2 linked regions of the Chlorobaculum parvum NCIB 8327 genome follow. The protein of the gene in region 1 binds, or shares a complex with, the protein of each later gene. Links are inferred from orthologs where the notes say so. Each region holds a gene or a part of one and is shown on either strand. Other genes may lie near its edges.

Region 1 (5,274 bases):
CGAGCCGTCATCGGCAAACACGATATCGACCATCACGGCATCCTTGATGAAGCGTGATGCAGAACCGATGGCCACTTCCGGCACGTTGATCTGGTCGAAGGTTTCGGTATCCATCATGACATAATCTTCACCGTCTCGATAGAGGTACTGGTATTTCTTTCTCTCGGTGACGATGACATCGACCTGCTCGGTGGCGCTGAAGCGGTACTCGACGTTGCGGCCGGTCTTGAGGTTTTTCATGCTGGCCTGATAGAAGGCGCGAAGGTTGCCTGGCGTGCGATGCACAAGGCTTTCGATGCTGTGGGGTTCACCCTTCCAGCGGATGATGGCCCCTTTTGAGACGTTGCTTATTGAAACCATGACGTGATTAGGTGAAACAGGCGATTTCTGAGCGGTGCCTGCAAAACAATGGTTAAAAGAAAAAAGAAAATGAATATAACACCGCAGGCGTTCAATACCAATGACGAGTCGAAACCCGCCCTGAACAAGCGTAAAAACAAATTGGATGTTTGTTTGTCAGTCTGTAAATTGATCTTATAGTAGTAATTGGAAAGAGATAAGCTATTTTTCCTCCAACGTAAATCGCACACTTCTTATGTCGAAAGCCGAGTTAGTAGAACAAATTGCCGCAGAGACCGGCATGACCAAAGCGGAAGCCGAAAGAGCGGTGAACGCCTTCATCAACGTTGTGACCTCTACCCTGAAAGGTGGAGATGATGTAACTCTGGTTGGCTTTGGAACCTTTACGACCGGAGATCGCGCCGAACGTCAGGGGCGCAATCCTCAGACTGGTGAAACCATTACCATTGCCGCTAAGAAAGTTGTCAAGTTCAAACCGGGCAAGGCACTTAAAGACGAGATTGGCTGTTAACCCTCTACCGAAAAAGAAGTTATCATCGATCGAATGTTAAGAGTCCATCATATGCTTGCGCAGTGATGGACTTTTTTTATCAGGAGTACGCACGTTATGGCTGCCAAAGTTGTCCTTGATTTTGAAAAACCCCTCTATGAGCTTGAAGAGAAGCTCAGCGAAATGAGGGTGTATCTGAAAAGCGGAGAGTTTGATGCCCGTACGGAAAGCCGCGAAGGGCTGAGAGGCGAGATCGAAGCCCTCGAAGCCAAGGTTGAGTCACTTCGCAAAACGATCTACAAAAACCTGACCCGGTGGCAGAAGGTGCAGCTGGCCCGTCATCCGGAACGCCCCTACACGCTCGACTACATCTACATGATGACGAAAGATTTCGTCGAGTTGTCGGGCGACCGTCAATTTGGAGATGACAAGGCGATCATCGGCGGCCTGGCTCGTCTTGAAGACAAGGATTCCGGTTTTTCGCAAAGCGTCATGGTCATCGGCCACCAGAAAGGGCGCGATACCAAATCGAACCTTTACCGGAACTTCGGTATGGCGCAGCCTGAAGGTTACCGAAAAGCGCTTCGCCTTATGAAAATGGCCGAGAAGTTCGGCAAGCCGGTTATCACCCTGATCGACACTCCCGGAGCGTTTCCGGGCATCGAGGCTGAAGAGCGCGGACAGGCCGAAGCGATTGCGCGCAACCTGTACGAAATGGCCGGGCTGAAAGTGCCGGTTATCTGTGTCATTATCGGCGAAGGCGCCAGCGGTGGAGCGATCGGCATCGGCGTCGGCGACCGAATTCTGATGGCCGAAAACTCCTGGTACTCGGTCATTTCGCCGGAAAGCTGTTCGTCGATCCTCTGGCGGAGCTGGAACTACAAGGAGCAGGCTGCCGAAGCGCTTAAACTCACGGCTGACGATTTGCTTGCCCAGGGAATCATCGACCGCATCGTGCCCGAGCCGCTCGGTGGCGCGCACCAGAAGCCGGAAGTGATGGCTTCGACCCTCAAGTCGATGCTGATCGAGGAGTTGCAGGGGCTGTTGAGCAAAGATGCCTCAACTTTGGTGGATGAGCGCATCGCGAAGTTCTCTTCGATGGGAGTATGGAACGAGGCAGAAGCCTGAGTGATCGTTGACATTTTTCGAGCAGGCGCGGAGTTTTCTCCGACGCCTGCTTTTTTATTGAAGACATAGCATGTCAGACTTGTAACAAAAAAACCGGCTCGAAGCCGGTTTTTTGTTGGTGTACAGCTGTGTACAGCTTACTTGATCGTCCAGGTGCTTTTTCCGGCAAGCAGCTCGTCGAGCGTGCCTTCGCCATTCTCCTGGGCTTTTGCGACCTGTGCGTCCAGAGCCTCTTCATAGGTGAAGCGATCCTCGACGTAGAAAATGCCGAAAGGTCTCGGGAGCACCTCTTCGGAGGCGTTCGGATCGTCGAAGAAGCGAGAAAGGAGGTTCGCCTTGTTGAAGTCGTTTTCGTCGTGAATCCAGAGATCATCCTTCGAAACCGACGAGTCGTTCAGATCGACCACCTTCGGGGTGAATCCGTCGAGGCGGATGCCCTTCTGGTCGTCCTTGCCGAAAACCAGCGGTTTGCCGTGCTCGACGTAGAGGGTCGTGTCGGCTTTGCGCTCGCGGTCGGTGAACGGGGCGAAGCAGCCGTCGTTGAAGATCGGGCAGTTCTGGTAGATCTCAATGAGCGCCGTGCCCTTGTGCTCGGCACCACGCTTGAAGACCTCGCGGATGAACTTGCCGTCGCGATCCATGACCCTTGCGACGAAGGTGCCGCCCGAGCCGAGCGTGAGGGCGATGGTGTTCATCGGATAATCGATGACGCCCTGTGGCGAGGTGACCGTCCTCTGACCGAGTTTCGAGGTCGGGGAGTACTGGCCTTTCGTGAGACCGTAGATCTCGTTATTCAGAAGGATGATGTTGATGTCGGGATTCCTTCTGATCGTGTGGATGTAGTGGTTGCCACCGATCGAGAGAGCGTCGCCGTCACCGGTCGCAACCCAAACGCTGAGATTCGGGTTGGCCGCTTTCAGTCCGCTGGCCACCGGAAGGGCGCGGCCATGGATGCCGTGCAGGCCATAGGTGTTGACGTAGTAGGGAAGACGCGACGAACAGCCAATGCCCGAGATCACCGCAACCTCTTCGGTCTTGAGCCCGAGTTCGGCCATGGCGCTTTTCAGCTGCTGGAGGACGGCGTGGTCACCGCAGCCGGCACACCACTTGGGTTCCTGGTTCGACGTGAAATCCTTCGCCGTCAGTTGGGTATGGGTTTCGGTCATGATTTAGAGCTCCTTTACGATATCGGTGATTTTTGCTTCGAGTTCCATCTCGTTGAACGGCAGGCCTTCGACCTTGGTATAGCTGACCGGTTCGATAAGGAAGCGGTCCCTGATGATGTGCACCAGCTGGCCGTTGTTGTTCTCCGGGATGAGCACTTTTTTGAATTTGCCGAAAAGCTCACCGAGGTTCTTCGGGAATGGGTTGAGGTAACGCAGATGTGCGTGCGAGACGCTGAGGCCCGCTTCAATACCGCGCTCCACAGCAATCTTGATCGCGCCGTAGGTCGAACCCCAGCCGAGCACGAGCAGGTCGCCTGATTCGGGGCCGTTGTCGATGGTCTGGTCGGGCACGATATCGACGACGCGCTCTACCTTTTCGGCACGGAGCTTCGTCATCAGAGCATGGTTTGCCGGGTCGTGCGAAACATTGCCGGTCTGATCCCACTTCTCCAGACCGCCGATGCGGTGTTCGAGGCCCTTGGTTCCGGGGATAGCCCACGCCCTTACGCCGCGCTCGTCACGCTTGTAGGGCAGGTAAGGTTCGTCATCGGCTTTGCGCTCTTTGGCGAAGACCGGCGTGATCTTTGCCAGCGAATCGCCGGAGGGGATCAGCATCGGTTCGGAGCTGAAGGCAAGGTAACCGTCGGTCAGGCAGATCACCGGGGTCATGTATTCGACGGCAATCTTGGCAGCCTCGTAAGCTGCGTAGAAGCAGTCGACCGGCGAGTAGGCCGCGATGACCGGCACCGGGGCGTCGCCGTGGCGACCGAACATCGAGATGTAAAGGTCGGACTGCTCGGGCTTGGTCGGCAGGCCGGTCGACGGGCCGCCGCGCTGCACGTTGACCACCACGAGCGGAATTTCGAGAATCATCGCAAGGCCGAGGGCTTCGCTCTTGAGCGCAAGGCCGGGGCCTGAGGTGCTCGTTGCAGCCAGGGAACCGCCGTAGGCAGCGCCGATGCTGGTCAGCACGCCGGCGATTTCGTCTTCAGCCTGGAAGGTTTTGACGCCCCACTTCTTGAGGTTGGCGAGGGTCTGCAGAATTTCGGTGGCCGGAGTGATCGGGTAAGAGCCGAGGAACAGCTTCAGGTCAGCCTTTTTAGCTGCGGCAGCCAGACCGATAGCGGAGGCTTCGTTGCCGGTCACGCGGCGATAGGTGCCGGGAGTCTTGCCAGCCGGAGCAACGCTGAAGCGCCCGAAGTCGGAGAACATGGTCGTGGTCTCGCCGAAGTTGTAACCGGCCTTTACCGCCTTGATATTGGCCTCAGCTATGTCCATCTTGTTCTTGAACTTCGACTTCAGCATATCGACGGTGGTGTCGATCGGCAGACTGTAGAGCCAGTAGAGCACGCCGAGCACGAACATGTTCTTGCAACGGTCGATGTTCTTGACGCTCAGGCCGGTGTCGGCCAGGGCTGTGCGGGTAAGAGAGATGACCGGAATGTCGAAGACACGGTAATCGTCAAGGCTGCCATTGGTCAGCGGGTTGTTCTCTTCGCCATAGCCGGAGAGGCGCAGGTTCTTGGCGTCGAAGCCGTCGCTGTCAGCAATGATGATGCCGCCGTGGTGCAGGTTATGCAGGTTGGCTTTCAGGGCCGCCGCGTTCATGGCGATCATGACGTCGAACTTCGCACCGGGGGTGTAAATTGCCTTGCTGCCGAACTGCATCTGGAAGCCCGAAACGCCGGAGATGGTGCCGGCAGGAGCGCGGATCTCCGAAGGAAAGTTGGGAAAGGTGTTCAGGTCCGAGCCATAAACGGCCACCGTGTTGGCGAACTGGGTGCCAGTAAGCTGCATGCCGTCGCCGGAGTCACCGGCAAAAAGCACAGACACGCTGGTTTTCGATGTTACCATGTCGTTATTGTTTAAGATTGCAGTGTCACCTCTGTTACCTTTCTTCCTGTTTTCCAGGAAAAAGTCTGTTGACGACAAAAACAACTCCAAAGCATGACCAGATCATGGCATGAAGTCGATGTCGTGGCTGTATGGAGAAAATCTCACTAACGGAGGGTTCGGGCAGACAATGCTCAGCCCGAGGCAAATTTTTGCCAATTGTTAAATATAAAGTCCTTGAAGGCTTGATGCAAGAGGATGGGGGCGCTATTGCTCTTTTTTCTTCTCGACCACCAT
Region 2 (4,260 bases), 1.6 Mb from region 1 along the record:
TTAGCCATATGCTTCAAACTTTTTTTGCGGAAACCGGCGATAAGGCCCCCGTGTGTTACAGCTTCGCAGAAATCCTTGCCAGATCGTAACGAAGCCCTGCAAAAGATCACCTAAAATACAGAGACGAAACAAGAATTCCTGAAATCCGGTTCCGCTTTCCTTAAATTAATAAAACAGCACCTCCGTCGCCTCTCCGACTTTTGGTATATTGAACGCTTCATACCACCACTCAAGACCGCCAAATAGCCATGCAGGTACGCCTCATTTCCGTCACCAATCCGCTCATCGAAATCGACGACCGCCAGCTTACCCCCGAAGGCCTTATGGCCTACTGCGCGAGGGTTTCGAGCCCGCATCAGGAGACGCCGGACTACGAGAAGCTGCTCTCCTACTGCATTGACAAGAAGCACTGGAGCGTGTTCGAGATGGTTGACATGACCGTCGAAATCACCACCTCCCGTGCCATCTCCCCGCAGATTCTCCGGCACCGGAGCTTCTGCTTCCAGGAGTTCTCGCAGCGCTATGCCAAAGCGCAGACGACCGAAAAGTACCAGCCGAGGCGGCAGGATACGAAGAACCGGCAGAACTCGCTGGACGATCTCGACGAAGCAACCGTGGCATGGTTCGACGAAGCGCAGGAGAAGATTGCGAAGCTCGCATTCGACAGCTACGAAGAGGCGCTGGAGAAGGGCATTGCCAAGGAGAGCGCCCGCGTGCTGCTGCCGCTCGGCACGCAGACCCGGCTCTACATGAAAGGTTCCGTGCGAAGCTGGATTCACTACCTCGACGTCCGCACCGACCCGACCACCCAGAAAGAGCACCGCGACATCGCCGAAGCCATCAAATCGATTTTCATGGAACAGTTCCCGGTCATCAGCAAGGCAATGGGCTGGAAAACAGTTGAGAGTTGATAATGGATAGTTGACAATAGCAAGGACATCCCGACAAGTCGGGATGCCCTGAACATACCCGAGTATCATACATTTTCACTGTCCACTCAGTCCATTTCCCTCCTCAGCCCACAAAAAAAAGGGCGGTTCACAAACCGCCCTTGAAGAACACTATCCGATACCACTCCGTTTACCCCCGCAGGTGCTTGAACAGCTTGATGAGCTGCAAGCGCAAGTCCTTGCGGTGAACGATCATATCGACGAAACCGTGCTCCTTGAGAAACTCGGCGCGCTGGAAGCCTTCGGGCAGGTCGCGCTTGATGGTATCGCGGATAACTCGCGGGCCGGCAAAGCCGATGAGCGCTTTCGGCTCGCTGATGTTCAGATCGCCAAGCATGGCATACGAAGCGCTGATGCCGCCCATCGTCGGATCGGTCATGAGCGAGATGAATGGAATGTTCCGTTCACCGAGTCGCGTCAGACGGGCTGAGGTCTTGGCCATCTGCATGAGGCTGAACGCGCCCTCCATCATGCGTGCGCCGCCGGATTGAGAAATCAATATGAGCGGTGCGTTCAATTCGACGCTCTTGTCAGCCGCCCGCGAAATCTTTTCACCTACCACCGAGCCCATCGAGCCGCCGATGAAACCGAAATCCATCGCGGAAATAACCGCAGCGGAACCACCCATCGAACCGGTAGCGTTCCGGCACGCTTCGCTCTTTCCCGATTTCTGCATCGTGTCGCGCACGCGATCGGGATACTTTTTCGTATCGACAAAGGTAAGCGGATCGGCAGCTCTGAGCTGGCCGTCGAATTCATCCCACGCCCCATCGTCGAACAGGAACGAGAAGTAGAGATCAGGACTGATTCGGAAGTGATGACCACACTCCGGGCAGGTGTAGAGGTGATCTTCGAGCTGTTTTTTGTGCAACGCAGCGCCGCATTCGTCGCATTTGGACCACAACCCTTCAGGGGTGTCGCGCTTGTCCGTTGTCTTGATGGAGGGTATCCCCCGTTTGAACCAGACCATTTTTATTATTACCACTAAAGAGTTTACTTTGGAATTCAAGATATAAACTCGCCACGACATCTCAAAAACAGGCTGCTGCCGGAGTCTCCTGTGAACTGCAATCATCAACAGCACAAGCGCTTGAGCAGACGCCCGATTTTCATTGGGCTGGCCCTGCTGCTGTCGATCGTGCTCGAGCTCATCCCGGCCGGACGCGCCAGCGCCGAGCCTGTGACCGTCTGGCCCGACACGCTTGCCACGCCCTGCCAGCGTTACGAAATATTACCAGCCATGCGCCCCCTGCGCAAAACCGTCGGACTCGCGCTCTCGGGTGGAGGAGCCAACGGCATTGCCCAGATCGGCGTGCTCAAAGCATTGGAAGAGGCGCAGGTGCCCATCGACCGCATCGCCGGCACCAGCATGGGTGCGCTGGTCGGTGGACTGTACAGTTCAGGCTACTCAGCCGCAGAGCTCGATTCGCTCGCCCACGCCCTGCCCTGGGAAAAACTGACGTCGCTCAATAGCGAAACGCCCAGAACCAACAGCTATCTGGAACAGAAAGCGATCCGTGACCGGGCCTCCATCGCCATCCGTTTTGAAAAATTCAAGCTCGTCGTGCCCAAATCGCTGAGCGCGGCCCAAACCTTCACCCGAACCATCGACCTGCTGGTGCTCAACGCACCGTACCACACCGGCAGCTCATTTTCCGATCTGCCGGTTTCGTTCAGAGCGGTCACGACTGATCTGCTCTCCGGCCGCCGGGTCACGCTCACCTCAGGGCCACTCTCGGAAGCGATGCGGGCCAGCAGCACGGTGCCGATCCTTAACCAGCCCATCGAGCGGGGCGGCCGGAGACTTGCCGACGGCGGTCTGGTGGCCAACCTGCCCATTGATGAGCTTGAAAACGCCGGGGCAGACTACAAGGTCGCCGTGGACACGCACGGCAGGATGTACACTGACAGCAGCGAACTCGACGTTCCCTGGAAGGCCGCCGACCAGGCCATGACCATTCTGACCCAGGTGCAGTACCCCCAGCAGCTCGAACAGGCCGACCTGGTCATCGCGCCCGACCTCGAAAACCACAAGGCGACCGATTTCTCAGACATCCCGGAACTGATCGACGCCGGCTACGCCAAAGGCCGCCTGCTCGCCCCCGTCATCAAACGGAGCATCCAGGTCGAGCCGAAGCACGACATCGCACTCTCCGGCTATCGCAAAACCATCGAAGGCATCCCGGCGACGGCAGCCTATCTCGAACAGGCCAGAACGGCCAACGCCATCGTACGCAGCGGAACCCACGCGAAAAAAATCCTGCAAGAACTTCTGGAAACCGGTCTGTTCAGCCGTGCCTGGACCAGAATCGATAAAAAAGCCGGAACCGCCGCTTTCGTACTTGAACCACTCCCCCGGCTTGAGCGGGTCGAACTCACCGGCGGCCCTTCGAATGCTGTTTCACAAAAAAAGATCGACCAGGCCTTCGAGCCAATCCTCGACCGGCTCTACACCAACGCCGTGGCGACCAGCGCACTTGAAAAGCTGATCCGCCTCTACCGGCAGCAAGGCTACAGCCTCGTCCAGATCGAGAACTGCTCGGTGAACGGCACAACTCTTGCCGTACAACTCTCATCCGGTAAAATCGAACAGGTTGAGGTCGAGCAGGACAAACATATCACCAAGCCGTTGCCCATCAAGCGCGAGATTGCAATCGATACCGACAGAGCCTTCCGCTACGCCGATGCTGAAAAGACGATCGACAATCTCTATGGTACCGGGGTCTTCAACAGGGTCTCCCTCGGCACCGAAACCCCGCAATCGCAAGGCTCGCCCTTCAGCAACACCCTCATGGTGCGGCTGGATGAAAAACCGGCCAATGTGCTTCGTATCGGCGTTCGTTACGACGAAACCTCCAACGCGCAGCTCCTGCTCGATTTCAGGAACGAAAATGTGCACGGGACAGGCAACTCCCTTGGCGCCTGGACCAAAATCGGACAGAAAAACAACCGCCTGAACCTCGAATACAACCAGCCGCGGATCGGCCATACGCCGCTGACCATGTTCACCAGGCTCTTTTTCGACCAGCGGGACATCGACACGCGCCAGCTGGCCTTTACCGAACAGCAGGGCTTGCAGGCAACCGGAGAGCCCCGTCAGCTTGGCATCCAGCGCTATGGCCTGACCGCCGCATTCGGCACGAGAGTCAGCAAAAACGGGCGCCTGACGGCCAACGTCACGCTCCAGAATGCGCAGTCGTATCTCAGGGACAATCTTTCGCAGTCTTATGAAACCGGCAATCTCAACCTGCTCTCGTTCGGCGGCCAGTTCACCTTCGACAATCGCGACAGTTCGTTCCTGCCTTCCGAG

Evidence for each region. The genes of interacting proteins can lie anywhere in the genome.
Region 2: the proteins of CPAR_RS09515 (region 1) and accD are in contact, whole or in part, in a solved structure (PDB 8UXZ), measured with the Escherichia coli proteins. The link is inferred for Chlorobaculum parvum NCIB 8327 from one-to-one orthologs.

What each region holds. Positions count from the first base shown.
Region 1 is NC_011027.1:2,063,392-2,068,665, reverse strand. What follows is about bases 1-2,972. They hold CPAR_RS09515 (acetyl-CoA carboxylase carboxyltransferase subunit alpha), read left to right. Parts: upstream 1-967; coding sequence 968-1,978; downstream 1,979-2,972. Other genes in these bases: CPAR_RS09510 (2-oxoacid:ferredoxin oxidoreductase subunit beta), read right to left, coding at 2,116-2,972; CPAR_RS09520 (HU family DNA-binding protein), read left to right, coding at 596-871; efp (elongation factor P), read right to left, coding at 1-360. In the rest of the region: more of CPAR_RS09510, read right to left, coding at 2,973-3,144; CPAR_RS09505 (2-oxoacid:acceptor oxidoreductase subunit alpha), read right to left, coding at 3,148-4,998; CPAR_RS09500 (hypothetical protein), read right to left, coding at 5,245-5,274. UniProt on the Escherichia coli protein: Component of the acetyl coenzyme A carboxylase (ACC) complex. First, biotin carboxylase catalyzes the carboxylation of biotin on its carrier protein (BCCP) and then the CO(2) group is transferred by the carboxyltransferase to acetyl-CoA to form malonyl-CoA.
Region 2 is NC_011027.1:428,995-433,254, reverse strand. The notes cover bases 1-2,874. They hold accD (acetyl-CoA carboxylase, carboxyltransferase subunit beta), read right to left. Parts: upstream 1,921-2,874; coding sequence 1,081-1,920; downstream 1-1,080. Other genes in these bases: CPAR_RS02075 (BamA/TamA family outer membrane protein), read left to right, coding at 2,191-2,874; thyX (FAD-dependent thymidylate synthase), read left to right, coding at 249-911; clpP (ATP-dependent Clp endopeptidase proteolytic subunit ClpP), read right to left, coding at 1-8. Also shown: more of CPAR_RS02075, read left to right, coding at 2,875-4,260.